2 linked regions of the Alkalinema sp. FACHB-956 genome follow. The protein of the gene in region 2 binds, or shares a complex with, the protein of the main gene of each other region. Links are inferred from orthologs where the notes say so. Each region holds a gene or a part of one and is shown on either strand. Other genes may lie near its edges.

The links.
Region 1: the proteins of ureC (region 2) and ureA are in contact, whole or in part, in a crystal structure (PDB 4CEU), measured with the Sporosarcina pasteurii proteins. The link is inferred for Alkalinema sp. FACHB-956 from one-to-one orthologs. Residues at the interface, in WP_115362090.1 of Sporosarcina pasteurii: Lys441, Phe442, Asp463, Pro464, Ser465, Ala466, Ser467, Ile468, Thr470, Pro471, Gln472, Pro473, Met475, Arg477, Gln565, Arg566, Tyr567, Phe568, Leu569, Phe570; in WP_115362093.1 of Sporosarcina pasteurii: Ala6, Glu9, Lys10, Ile13, Ala16, Leu19, Arg23, Asn31, Tyr32, Pro33, Glu34, Val36, Thr40, Met44, Met70, Glu71, Val73, Met76, Asp78, Gln81, Ala82, Glu83, Leu92.

The regions. Positions count from the first base shown.
Region 1 is NZ_JACJRC010000013.1:72,584-79,218, reverse strand. Bases 2,110-5,054 are described here. They hold ureA (urease subunit gamma), read right to left. Parts: upstream 3,761-5,054; coding sequence 3,458-3,760; downstream 2,110-3,457. Other genes in these bases: H6G21_RS14820 (NACHT domain-containing protein), read right to left, coding at 4,842-5,054; H6G21_RS14825 (urease accessory protein UreD), read right to left, coding at 3,900-4,796; H6G21_RS14835 (hypothetical protein), read right to left, coding at 2,755-3,393; H6G21_RS14840 (urease subunit beta), read right to left, coding at 2,110-2,435. Outside these bases: H6G21_RS14855 (hypothetical protein), read right to left, coding at 71-298; H6G21_RS14850 (DUF2237 domain-containing protein), read right to left, coding at 718-1,110; H6G21_RS14845 (Coq4 family protein), read right to left, coding at 1,283-1,945; more of H6G21_RS14840, read right to left, coding at 2,088-2,109; more of H6G21_RS14820, read right to left, coding at 5,055-6,635.
Region 2 is NZ_JACJRC010000003.1:75,183-81,807, reverse strand. The notes cover bases 1,759-4,693. They hold ureC (urease subunit alpha), read right to left. Parts: upstream 4,114-4,693; coding sequence 2,404-4,113; downstream 1,759-2,403. Other genes in these bases: H6G21_RS05540 (TrkA family potassium uptake protein), read right to left, coding at 1,759-1,999. Also shown: H6G21_RS05545 (cation:proton antiporter), read left to right, coding at 1-1,326; more of H6G21_RS05540, read right to left, coding at 1,283-1,758; H6G21_RS05530 (adenylate/guanylate cyclase domain-containing protein), read left to right, coding at 4,722-6,272.

The sequences.
Region 1 (6,635 bases), on a different replicon or contig from region 2:
GTGAAATAGAGGGGAATTCAGCCCCTTATATTTCAAGCCCCTCAGGTGTCAGCCAGCCCTTCAGGGTTGCTCATTCCGACGCCCGATCGCGTTCCATCATGCTGATATATTTCCAATCGGAGCCGAGGACTGGAATCGGTGGACTCCAACGAATCCGCTCACAAAACCGCACCACTTGCAGTTGGTTGATCGTGGATTGGATTTCTTCGCGGGTGCCGAGGAGGTAGATTTGGAAGGGTCTGCGGGAATCGTCGATCGAAGTTTCTGGGCGATCGTTGCCGCCAAAGCCAGTAAACATGGGATTTCTCCTAAATGAGGTGATGGGAAGAAATCCCAAAAATTAAGACCACCCTTTTGCGCAGGACAAGTAGGGTGGCCCGATCGAATGTTAAAATCCGTGTCAGACCGCCTAGCTGCCGGAATCAGCTTCGGGGTTTAGCTGCCTTACGTTGTTGGTCGCAACTGGGGCAGCGCCTTAATTTTTGGGGTCTAGCTGATTCATTGCCCTTACGGTCGGTCTTCGACCAACGGGGCTGACAAAACACGTTTGCACTCAGCTATGAGAAACAAGCCTACGAAGAAAGTCCCACGCTGTCAACCGTACAGAGATAGTTTGTAATATCGGTAGTTTGTAATATCGGTGATAGTTTGTGACCTCGATCGGGAAAATTCTGCGCCTAGGAAATCCGTGCACCGGAGGAAAAGTTCAGCCCAGCCCTATTCCACCGTTTGCCCGATCGCGTGTTGCTGCAACTGTTCCAGTGTCACCACCTGCAACGCTTTGATATGACAAGCCTCCAACACGATCGGCGGAGCCACCCCTGCTTCCAATGCCTCCTTCCAGCGCGACACACAAAGACACCACTTATCTCCCGGTCGCAACCCCGGAAACTCATAGGCCGGAAGGGGCGTAATCAGGTCATTACCCCGCGATCGGGAAAACTCTAAAAACGCCTGCGTCACCTGCGCGCAAACCGTGTGGCTGCCATAATCCCACTTATCGGTTTGACAAAACCCATCCCGATAAAACCCCGTCTTGGGCGACGTGCAACAACACTGCAACTCCCCACCCAATACATTCCTAGGCCGACTGCTAATTTGACTGGTCATGGCACCCGTTTCCTAAATCACCACTTGAGTTTGTTGGATTCCTTGAACCCGTTTCATTCTATCAACCCAACAAACTCAATACCGTCAAAATTCGTAAATTATGAGCTTCAACACCCATGAGCTTTACTAGCTTATAGATGATGCGTCTACTAGCCGACTGGCTAATGATTGTTTATACCGTAACACCGAGTTCTTCTCGCCATTGAGCTAATGGTTTCTCCCAGTGTTCCTCCCAGCGTTGGGCTAAAAATGGTTTTGCCCGCAATCCTAACTGATACCCTCGCGAAATTTGGGACAATAAGATTTCTAGATCCCGAGGCGATTTCAGTAACGTTTGCAAAAATGCTCCAGCAATCAAGATCCCCGACAACGGTCGATGGGTTTGTGCCAATTCAAACGCTTTAATGCCAATTTCCCCTGCCACATCTACGGAAAATCCCGCCACTACATGCCAGATATCATGGGTTTGCCGCAACCGGAAAAGCAGATAGGTCATATCGTCCTTGATTTCCATTTTTCGATAGAAATCTGGATCAAAGCCAAACCCCGTAATGTAGTTGGCATAGGCTTTTCCCAGCGATCCGTCCGGACAGAGCAGCAGTTTTGCCAAATCCGGTGTCGGCACAATGTAGCGATCGCGAACTAGCTGCGCAATTTCAGGAATAGACATCATTTTTTCCGTTGCCGCTTTCATGGCTTCGGTGTTGCATAATCCATCTTCCACGTCATAGACCGATTCCGTCTGACTGGGATCTCGCAATAGGGTTAAGATCGCCTTTAACGTTTGCAACGAATCTAAATTAAACCGCCGCAGTTCTTTAAAACTTCTCATCATGAATTCCCTGATGAACGATCGAATCTCTTATCCATTCGTCGGATCTCAGTATCAGACCCGCCTACCGTTTAAGATAACGCCCCTCCCATCAGGTTGAGATTGCCAAACTAGACGGATATCCGTCTACCCAGATGATTGTTACCTATTTATTTTTCTTTTTGCTACCAGATTTCTTCGCTTTGCCGTCCAGCTTGCCTTCGATCTGGGCATTGAAGCCATAGACCTCGCGCTTGCCGACGTAGGGCACCAAGGTTACTTCCTTCTCATCGCCGGGTTCAAACCGCACCGCTGTACCCGCCGGAATATCCAGCCGCATCCCCCGAGCCGAGGCCCGATCGAAGGTCAACGCAGCATTCACTTCATAGAAATGGAAATGGGATCCAACCTGAACCGGTCGATCGCCCGTATTGGCCACCGCGATCGTGACTGTGGGCCGATTGGCGTTTAATTCAATCTCACCTTCAGCGGGAAAAATTTCACCGGGAATCATGGACAACACCTCGCAATGTTGTAAATAATGTTGTAGCTAGATTGTTCACTCCGTCCTGAGACTGCCATATAGCGTAATGATTCACAATTGTTCTGACAACTGCTCAATACACGATGTGCAAGTCTGAACCACAAGTCTGAACCACAAGTCTGAACCATTTGTATGATGCAGTGCAAATCCTACTGCGTCAATGTCTTTTCGATACCGAGGCTTGTCGATACTGAGTCTTTTCAACATTCAGATCGTCTACTCAATCTATTCACCTCACCCTCTATTGACTATTTCAAGATTGCCAAACCCATGAACCTAGCCTGACCCACTAGCCAACGGTCGTAATCAAACGATAACGTTCTGGAAATTCCAGTTCCACTAATCCCGATAAACCCTCATCCCAGATTCTCCTGACAAATTCTATTAAGGGTTCCAGCCATGTGACACGGAGGCGAGACTCATAGGGCTGTAGGCCATGTTTTTGGTACTCAGCAAAGGCCGCAGGAGTTTTAGCTCGGCGACACCACTGGAGCGTCTGAGCCAAGTGGTAACCATGGGTTCCCATCGCTTTCAGTTGAGCGATCGGGGCGGGTTGATAGCCGTCTCCAAATAGATGGGCATACTGCGGTTCCACCCACCCCTCAACCAAGACCATTTGTTCCGACCACTCTGATAGATACAGGTCAGGCAGCGCAATCCATCCAGCATACTCATCATCGTCTTCAAAATTCAAGTGCACGGCTTCCCAAACCCTTGCAGAAAGATCTGTAGGCAGTCCTAGATTGAAGGGGATGATGGGATCATCTCCAAAAAATATGGAGGTAGGAGATTGTCGCCAGCTCCACGAACATACTTCCAGAAGCCCGAGGTGCGTGCGTGGGTTTTTCACCCGATCGGCGACATGCAAAGCAGGCTGCCAGCCATCGGTATCATAATATTCCAGCAATAAACCAATATCTAATCCCATCCTCTATCCTCCTCAAAAGGAGTCCTTCTATTTTACTGGAGGGGATCTGGGCTGGAGGGAGGCTTTACTGAATGGGATCGTGGACGGTAACGAGTTTAGTGCCATCGGGAAACGTGGCTTCCACCTGCACTTCAGGGATCATTTCTGCAATCCCCTCCATCACATCATCGCGGCTGAGTAACGTCTTGCCATAGGTCATCAGTTCCGCCACCGTGCGGCCATCCCGTGCCCCCTCCAGAATGCCAGCGGTAATGTAGGCAACGGCTTCCGGGTAGTTGAGTTTGAGGCCGCGATTTTTGCGTCGTTCCGCGAGCAGCGCCGCTGTAAAAATGAGCAATTTATCTTTTTCTTGGGGTGACAGTTGCATGGCAAACTCAACCAACGGTAATCAACAAGCAAATGGACTAGAACAATCCGAGTTTGAGTTTACAACTCCTTTCCCAGAATCTCAAAATTCATAAGCTAAATCTTAGAACTCGTGACAACCATCTAGCTACAGCATCTAGCTACAGCATCCAGACCCGGGGTAACTCCTCCCACGATCGACCTTGCACCGATCGAATCCATTGCCAAGTCTGAATGAACCCATGGCGCACTGCGGTGCTGGAATGGCCTCGGTAGCGACAGAGCAACCCCTGGGGTAAGCGGGTCACACCAAATTGGTCATCGGGATGGTGCGCCGCGATCGGGTCCCATAACTGCCGAGCCACTTCAACATCTGACTTGTCCAGGGATCGGCCTATCCAAGCCAAGGTGCCCACGATCGGACAATGATTCAATCCGTGGGGACTGGCCAGCATTTCCGGCGAACCGGGAAGCCATTGCCGATCGATCCAAAGAGGGGTGCCCGCCTGCCAAACCTCCGTGTGCGATCGCCAATCTCCTTGGCTAAATTGCTCGCCCCGCGCCGTCCGACCAAAGCGCGTGATTTCCCACAGCACCACCTGCGCCCCCGCTGCCAGTTCAATCCGGAGATCCTGACGATACTGGGCGCGATCGAACAAAATCGTTTCCTGGGGCAGCCATTCTAGACAAGCCTGGGGCGCTACGGTCAGGTGAACGGTTTGCTGGGTGAGGGTTCCCGTCGATTTATAAATTTTCGCGGCAGCAGCGGTGGTGAGCAACACCTGAGCCTGTTCCCCGATCGTCACTGCCGTCGTTAAGCGATCGCCACCAACCATCCCGCCCGCTGTGTGCAACATCACCACCTGACAGGTGCCATCGGCTTGGGCAAACGATCGCTGCACTTTGTAGGGGGCGATCGCTTGGCTATGGGTTAGCCGAGTCTTGCCATTGACGGCCTGAAATTCTAGGTTCAGTAAACCATGCCAGTTAGAGCTAGCAGTGGAGCTAGCAGTGGAGCTAACCGTGGATTGGGATATCGGAGAATCGATCGAAGACACAGCAATCACCTCAGACGCACTACCACCATACCATCAGACCTCGGCTCAAAAGATTCTGGTCGCCGGTAGCAATAACGTTGTTTCGATCTGACTTTTCGTTGCTTCACTCACGGCTCCTTCAATTTTCAGCAATTGCACAAGAAATTGATTGGCGCGATCGTATTGCTTCAGTCGTTCCTTCTGTTGCCGACTTAGGGGCCATGCATGACCAAGATTGCGATGGGTAATGATAATTTGACGGAGTTGCTCTATCCACTGTTGGCCGTAGAGTTGCCACCAGCCTAAAAACGTATCCATTCCATTTTGTTCTGCGGCTAGGATGATGGCTCTGTAGTGTGCGAGAGAATGGGTCAGATCTGGGGCCAAGGTACGGGCACAATCGAGGGCATAGTCCAAGGCCCGGATGAGATCCAGCGAGAGGGTTTCCTCCAAGGCACAATCCAAGGCCAAAGCAGGCGTATGGGCCAGCGCTAGGGTGCAATCCAGGGCACGGGCCAGGGCACGGGCCAGCGCCAAGGCCCGATCGAGGTCAAAATCCAGGGCACGGGCTAGGATGCGGGCTAGGGCAAAGTCTAAATCGAGGTTGAAGTCTAAATCTAAATCCAGCGTGACATCGATCGCCAACGCCGCATCTAGGGCACGGGCACGGGCCAGATCACGGCTAAGATCGCTCGTTAAGGCATGGGCCAACCCAAGGTAAAACATGCGCACCGCCGCCGGTTTATAGGGGACGACCAAGGTATTCGCTTTTTGATTGACCCACCGCAGCAAGGTTTGGAGTTGGGTATCCTGAGCCAGCATTTGATCAATGGCTTGTTTGAGCGCACCGATTAAGCGATCGGATTGTTTTTGAGAGCGGACAATTTGTTCGATCGCCGGTTGCCAAGATGGATGAATCAGCTTCTCCGCAAGTTGCATGGGAGACTGTTGCAGCAACCATTGCGTAATGAAATATTCCTGAAAAATCGAATGGGAAAATGACCAGCGACGATCGGCTTTTTGTATCAGCAAACCTTGTTTATCTGCAATCATCATGAGAATTGCTAAGCCATCGCGATAGTGATGCAATTCCAGAATCTGGTTAATCCAATTCACCAGCTCAGACTGATCAAAAATCACAAAATTAGGCGAAGTCTCAATTTTGCGAATCGCAATTTCCATGAGGATCTGCCTGCGATCGAGAGAAGTCAATTGATGATAAATCCGCTCCGCTAATTTGGAGGATACCTGGAGCTCGGCTTGGCCCGGGGTCAGCAGTAACTCGATCGCTGCTCCATAAAGTTGAGACACCTGGGGCGGCAGATCCCCCGTATTTTCAAAAACCCAACAGGCCAACCCCAACAGCATGGGCGTCAGTGTCAGTTCCCTACGCTCAAAACAACGCCTAAGGCTGGAAAAAAATGATTGCCACGGTCGCTCTAGAGGTTGTTGGGCCTCTCGGCGGGTTTGTAACCAGGCTTGAACGAAGGATTCCACTTGTCGCTCATTCAAGTCAGCAATTTCCACTGCTGTAAATAATTGATTTTTCCAACGTGGGCTCCAAGCTTCGATCGTGGGTGTTCGGCAACTGAGGATCACATCATTTTTGCGATACACCGGATGTTGTAACAACCAACAAATTTGCTCTTGCACCTTTTTGCGAAAGGCCAGGGGGACTTCATCCAAGCCATCTATGAAGATTAAGAGCTGGCCTTGGGTTAGGAGTTGGTTGAGCCGCTCTCGGTCTTGGGCAAATTCTTGGGCATGGGATTCCTGGGAACATAAACCCATCGCCTCCAAAATGGCATATAAAAAGTGCCAATGGGGGTGATCCACGGGTTGAAGTTCAATCCACACTGG
Region 2 (6,625 bases):
ATCAGCCATCTCCGTAGCACCTTTAAACCAATTACACTGCTGGCAGGACCAGGATCGATTTTATCTTCGGTGATTATTGCGATTCTGGTGAAATTTGGTCTAGGGCTAAGTTGGATTCCGGCTCTACTGATTGGGATTATTCTAGCGAACACAGACACGGTTTCGATGATTGCTGTGTTTAAGGAAATCCGTGTCCCTTCACGACTAACTACCATTGTGGAGGGAGAAACTCTGTTCAATGATGCCGCAGCCTTGGTTTCCTTCAATTTGATTCTGGTCGTTTATGCAACAGGCTCTCTTACTGTCATTGAAGGAGCTAGGGAACTGCTCGTCGTGGCTTTGGGCGGAGGACTTGTAGGAGCTATCTTAGGCTACTTAAGTTTACCTATTTTTGCTCAGCTCAATGACCCCTTAAGTAGGCTCTTGCTAACCGTCGCTTTAGCATTAGGAACCTTTCAGATTGGACAATTCTTGGGGGTATCGGGTGCGGTGGCGGTAGTCATTGCTGGACTCATTTTTGGCAATCTTGGGTTAACTCGCAGTTCATCTGCTTCTGATCGCATTGCTTTATTGAGTTTTTGGGAGTATGCAGGTTTTGGAGTCAATACATTTATTTTCTTGCTAATCGGCATCGAGATTAACCCAGTGACGCTGTGGAAAATTCTACCGTCTATCCTGCTTGTGATTTTGGCGTGTCAACTGGGGCGAATTCTCTCAGTCTACTTGTTGCTAGCCGGACTGCGTTGGTTCGATCGCCCCATTCCCCTACGCTGGCAGCATGTTTTATTCCTAGGGAATATTAAAGGCTCTTTGTCAATGGCATTGGCGCTCAGTATTCCACTAACTTTGCCTGGACGAAATAATATCATTGAATTGATCTTTGGCGCAGTGCTGTTCTCTCTAGTTGGACAAGGGCTAAGTCTACCTTGGCTGGTCAAACGGTTAAAAATCAATCAAGCTTCTGATGAAATGGAACAGTCTGGAAAGCTACAGATTCAGTTAATTGCAGCTAAAGCAGCTCAAGACGAATTAGACAGTTTACTGAAGTCAGGCATCCTGCCCAAGGCAATTTACGAAGAACTTTGGGCGTCCTACCAGGCACGAGTAGCAGAGTCAGAACGGGTGCTGCGTGACTTTCATAATCAATATCGGGCAGATCAACTACGGGGCGATCGCCACGGACTAGACGCAATTCGGCGGCAGCTGCTTCTAGCAGAAAAAGGTGCCGTGAGTGCTGCGCTCCGCAAGCGAATTGTGCCAGAAGATCTGGTACAACCTTACATTAAAGATTTGGATGAGAAACTTTTAAAGTTGGAAGATGACTAGCCTGAATGCCCAGAAAATCAATCATTTGGTGAACTAACTCAGGACGAGTGACAACCAGAATTGTCGAACCTGCTTCCAACACAGTACTACCATTTGGAATTTCCAGATTGGCGCAGGTATGGCATTGGTAACCAATGATTAGTGAACTGTTTGGAAAACGTGGGTCTTGAGCAATTTGGGCAACGGTACGACCAGCCACATAGCAATCGACTGGAACAGGCAACTTTAGTACTTCTACCTGCCCCTGCTCAAAGTGCATCATTGACTCAACTGCGGGGTATTCAATGGCATTTACCATTGTTGCAACGGCTAAGTCAACTGTGCTGATAATATGGCTGGCTTGCGCTAAACGGTAAGCTTCTAGAAATTCCTGATCTCGCATTCGCACCACTATATGAGAAACCCCATAACTCCTCGACAATGTAATCATGGCTAAATTCAATGCGTCATCTCTGAGTGCAGCAACAACTGCATTGGCTTTTCGAATCCCTGCCTCAATAAGAACTTTTGTGCTAACAGCGCTACCTTCAAATGCCATGACTCCAATTTTCTCACGGGCAAAGCGACAGGCAAGTGGGTCTATATCAATGATTGCCACAGTATGACCGAGAGTTAATAACTGCTGGGCTAACCCCAGTCCCATCATTCCTGCCCCACCAATTAGAACGTACATAGCGAGCTGTCACCCCTGGAATGAACATTACTGATCTTCACTATAGAATCCGTTTAAGATTTTTTTAAGCCGCTCATCGTTTCACCATGAGACGAATGAAACCTCTTCGAGAGGATGATCTGCCTAAGCTAGGGGTAATCATGCTGACTACCTCCGACAACCAGCCATCTTCAAGCTAGTCTCGAAGAAATTCTCGCGGACTATCGCACCAAGTTAGAAACTCGATGACAACTGACTCCAGACGGTAGTGATTGCTCGAACAACGCGGCTTTTGGTCACTGGGATTGAGCAGTTACGTCAAGTATTGGGCAATTAAGAACGGGATCATTCAGGTGTCGCTTAAACCTCAAAATTGAGGAGGGGCGATCGCCCCTCCGGTTCTGCCTATCTAGAACAGAAAATTTCTAGAACAGAAAATAGCGCTGTGCCATGGGTAACACCGTCGCAGGCTCACAAGTGAGCAATTCCCCATCCGCCCGCACTTCATAGGTCTCTGGGTCAACCTCCATCTGCGGCAAGGCATCATTCAGCTTCAGATCCCGCTTACTCAAGCTACGAATTCCCGAAACTGCCACCGCCTTTTTCTGCAAGCCCAGCGCATCGGGCACGCCCTTTTTCAAAGCGGCCTTAGACACAAACGTCAGCGAAGTGCCCTGCACCGCACCGCCAAAATTGCCAAACATCGGACGCATATGGACAGGTTGTGGTGTGGGAATGCTGGCATTGGCGTCTCCCATTTGCGACCAAGCAATCATGCCGCCTTTAATCACCATTTCTGGCTTTACTCCAAACATTGCCGGTTTCCACAAACATAAATCAGCGAACTTACCCACTTCCACCGAACCGACATACTTCACAATGCCGTGGGTAATCGCTGGATTGATCGTGTACTTTGCAACGTAGCGTTTCACCCGGAAATTATCATGGGTTGCTGGATCGGTTTCCAAGGCTCCCCGTTGCACCTTCATCTTATGGGCTGTCTGCCAGGTGCGCAGAATCACTTCCCCAATCCGACCCATGGCTTGGGAATCCGACGAAATAATGCTAAAGGCTCCCAGATCATGGAGGATATCTTCCGCCGCGATCGTTTCTCGCCGAATCCGCGACTCCGCAAAGGCGACATCTTCTGGAATGCTGGGATCTAAGTGGTGGCACACCATCAGCATATCCAAGTGCTCATCCAACGTATTCACCGTGTAGGGGCGTGTTGGATTGGTAGAAGACGGCAGCACATTGGGTTGGCCGCAGACTTTAATAATGTCCGGAGCGTGGCCGCCGCCTGCACCTTCGGTGTGGTAGGTGTGAATGACGCGATTTTTGAACGCCGCGATCGTGTCTTCCACAAACCCCGCCTCATTCAGCGTATCGGTGTGAATCGCCACTTGCACATCATAGTCTTCCGCTACGCCCAGGCAAGTATCGATCGCCGCTGGAGTTGTGCCCCAGTCCTCATGGAGCTTGAGGCCGATCGCCCCCGCTTCCACCTGTTCCTCCAACGCTTCCGGTTGCGCCGAATTGCCCTTCCCCAACAACCCAAAATTCATGGGAAACGCATCCAAGGACTTCAGCATTTGCCCTAAGTACCACGGCCCCGGTGTACAGGTGGTGGCATTGGTGCCCGCCGCTGGCCCGGTTCCTCCGCCAATCATGGTTGTAATGCCCGCCGCGATCGCCACTTCAATTTGTTGTGGGCAAATGAAGTGAATATGGGTATCAATGCCTCCAGCGGTCAGAATCAAGCCTTCCCCCGCGATCGCCTCTGTTCCTGGGCCAATAATGATATCGACGTTATCCTGAACGTAGGGATTCCCCGCTTTACCGATCGCACAGATGTGGCCATCCTTGATCCCGATATCTGCCTTGACAATGCCCCAGTAATCGACAATCAGCGCATTGGTAATCACCGTATCCACGGCTCCATCGGCATTGGTAATGGGAGACTGCCCCATTCCATCGCGGATCACCTTACCCCCGCCAAATTTCACCTCATCGCCATAGGTTGTGTAATCCTGCTCCACTTCTATGATGAGTTCGGTATCTGCCAGCCGCACACGATCGCCCACCGTAGGCCCGTAGGTTTCTGCATAGGCGCGGCGACTCATCCGATAGCTCATAGTCAGCTCCTGTAGACCGATCGAAAAAAACGAGCGTATGGCTAACCATAGCACCTGTTTTCCTAGAATTCGTGCTGGGTTCAGATTTTTTCCAGATCGATTGCTTGTTCTCCAGGAAGGGCGCGACTGAGACTCCATTGATGGTCAGCCAAAAAGTCAAGGGATCCATCAGAACTCTATTCAGGGTTGTCCTTGTTAAGATCGCAATTGCAATTTCCAGGTGAGATCCCCTCTAACCTTGATCCCAGATGGAATGGTTTTCCACGACAACCATTCCGTCAACGCAAAATCCAACGCACCAAGCTCCTGTAACCTAACCTTCTCTAACACTGGAGAAGATTCAAGCAATATTCAAATTGAACAAGAGAGATTGACCAGTCCTGGGAATGCTAGGTTGCTTCCAAGGACTTTTGTGCGCCATATCATAGGCACTTGTGCGAGAAATCAATGATGGAAGCCTTGGGGTACGGCATATCTATAGACATCTCATTGTTAAAAATCTCTCCTTTTTAAGCTCTGAACTTTTAAGGAATGAATGGGAGTTGCCAGTTTGAGTCCCGTTGCACGATTTCAGTGTCCCTTGTATTTCCATGAGAGGCTCTATCACAATGCCCACCTTTTTCAACTTGGCAGACCATCCGATCGATCGCTACATTACGCCCACTGCTGCCCATGGCTTAGTTGAAGAGATCCTCGCAGGCAAACCAGGGCTCTTTCCCATCACCGGCCAAGCAGGAACCGGCAAAACAACGACCTTGTTTATGATTGCCTATCGTCTGTGGCAACAGGGGCACCCCATGACAGTTCTGAGTTCCGATCGTGCCCTCTTGGAGGATGCCTTTCTCTTTCCGCCGGAATGGAAGCTGCAATGGGTGGAACCTTCAGAACAGGCTTGGTTAGAGGCGATCAATTTGGCGGTTGCGCATCCGGAAATGGCCCTAGTGATTGATCAACTCACTGGTGACAATGACGCAGCAGTCAAACAGGCAACCAGTGCTGGCCACTGGGTTTTAACTTGCATTGATACGCCCTTTGTTGGGATCGATGTGCTCTATAATCTCCGGGCTTGGGGCTTCACCACCACTGAGATTCTCACCCTCGTTTCTGGTATCGTTTCGCAGATGCTGTTGCCTCGGTTATGCGAAGACTGTAAACAATTAGTGCCTGCAACCTTAGAGGAAACCAGGCTGATCTATCCCGAAAGCCAGATGGCCCAGGAACTCTGGCGCGAGGTGGGCTGTCCCACTTGCCATGGCTCAGGCACAGGGGGGCGGTCACGCTATGGACGCTGCGCCATTTTTGAAGTGCTGAAAATTGATCCAGAAATCCATCCGCACCTGATCCAGTCCCTAGAGCACGATCGCCTGTTGCCTTTACCCGCGCAGAAGCAGTTCACCCTGCGTGATGCCTCCCGCGAACTGGTCAAACAGGGCCGGGTGGGGATACAAACCTACCGTCGAGAGATTTTGCAAAATCCACTGCTGCGTTTTCAACACTTGTGGGAACAGGAGAAACTGCGAGCCAATCGAATCCAAGGGCTCTTTGGACGATTTGTCACTCAACAACTGATTGAGCGCTTAATGTCTCAACCGGATTTCGATCGGATTATTGAAGGTGAACGGCGCTATGTGACCTGTTTTTTCTGCGATGTGCGAGGCTTTACGACCTGGGCAGAACACAGTAGCCCCCACGACATTTTTTGGGTTCTGAATCGATACTTTCGCGAAATTATCGACATCGTATTTCACTATGAGGGCACGATCGATAAATTTATCGGCGATGCCATCATGGTGGTCTTTGGCGCTCCGATCTCCCAAGCGGATCAGGAATTGCGGGCGGTAAATTGCGCGATCGCGATTCAGCAGAAAGTGGCTGAGATGAATCAACACCACCCCATTCCCATCCAGATTGGCATTGGCATTAATTCCGGTGAAGTAGTCGCAGGGTGCCTCGGGAGTGATTTGCGGATGGACTATACCATTTTGGGAGATGTGGTCAACACGGCAGCTCGGTTAGAAAGCGCAGCCCAAGCCCAGCAAATTCTCCTCGGAAAAACAACCTATCAAGCGGTGCAAGGGCAGGTGGAATGCCACGCGATCGGGCGTTTGATTGTGAAAGGGAAAATGGATCCTCTTGAGACCTTTGAAGTGATCTATTGATGCTAATACTTGATGTGAATGCTTGATGCCAATTCTTGATGCCAATGCTTGATGCCAATGCTTGATGCCAATCGCTCGCTTCCACGGACTTGCCTCAAATGCTGAGTGCAATGGTGAATCCGATGTTTGGTGTGACACCCCATCTAATGCCTCCCACGATCTTTGGGAGCTGATTTCGTGATTGCTGCTGGGGATCACTGGGGATCGTGTGAATTAAAGTTAAGAACTGTTCAAATACATTGAGAATCCCCACAAACCTGCGTGTGAGTTTTAAGCTGAGATATTCCTAATCGCCTGCATTAATTGGTGCTCAGGCTGATTGGTGCTAGTCATCGCAGCCAATCCCACGAGTA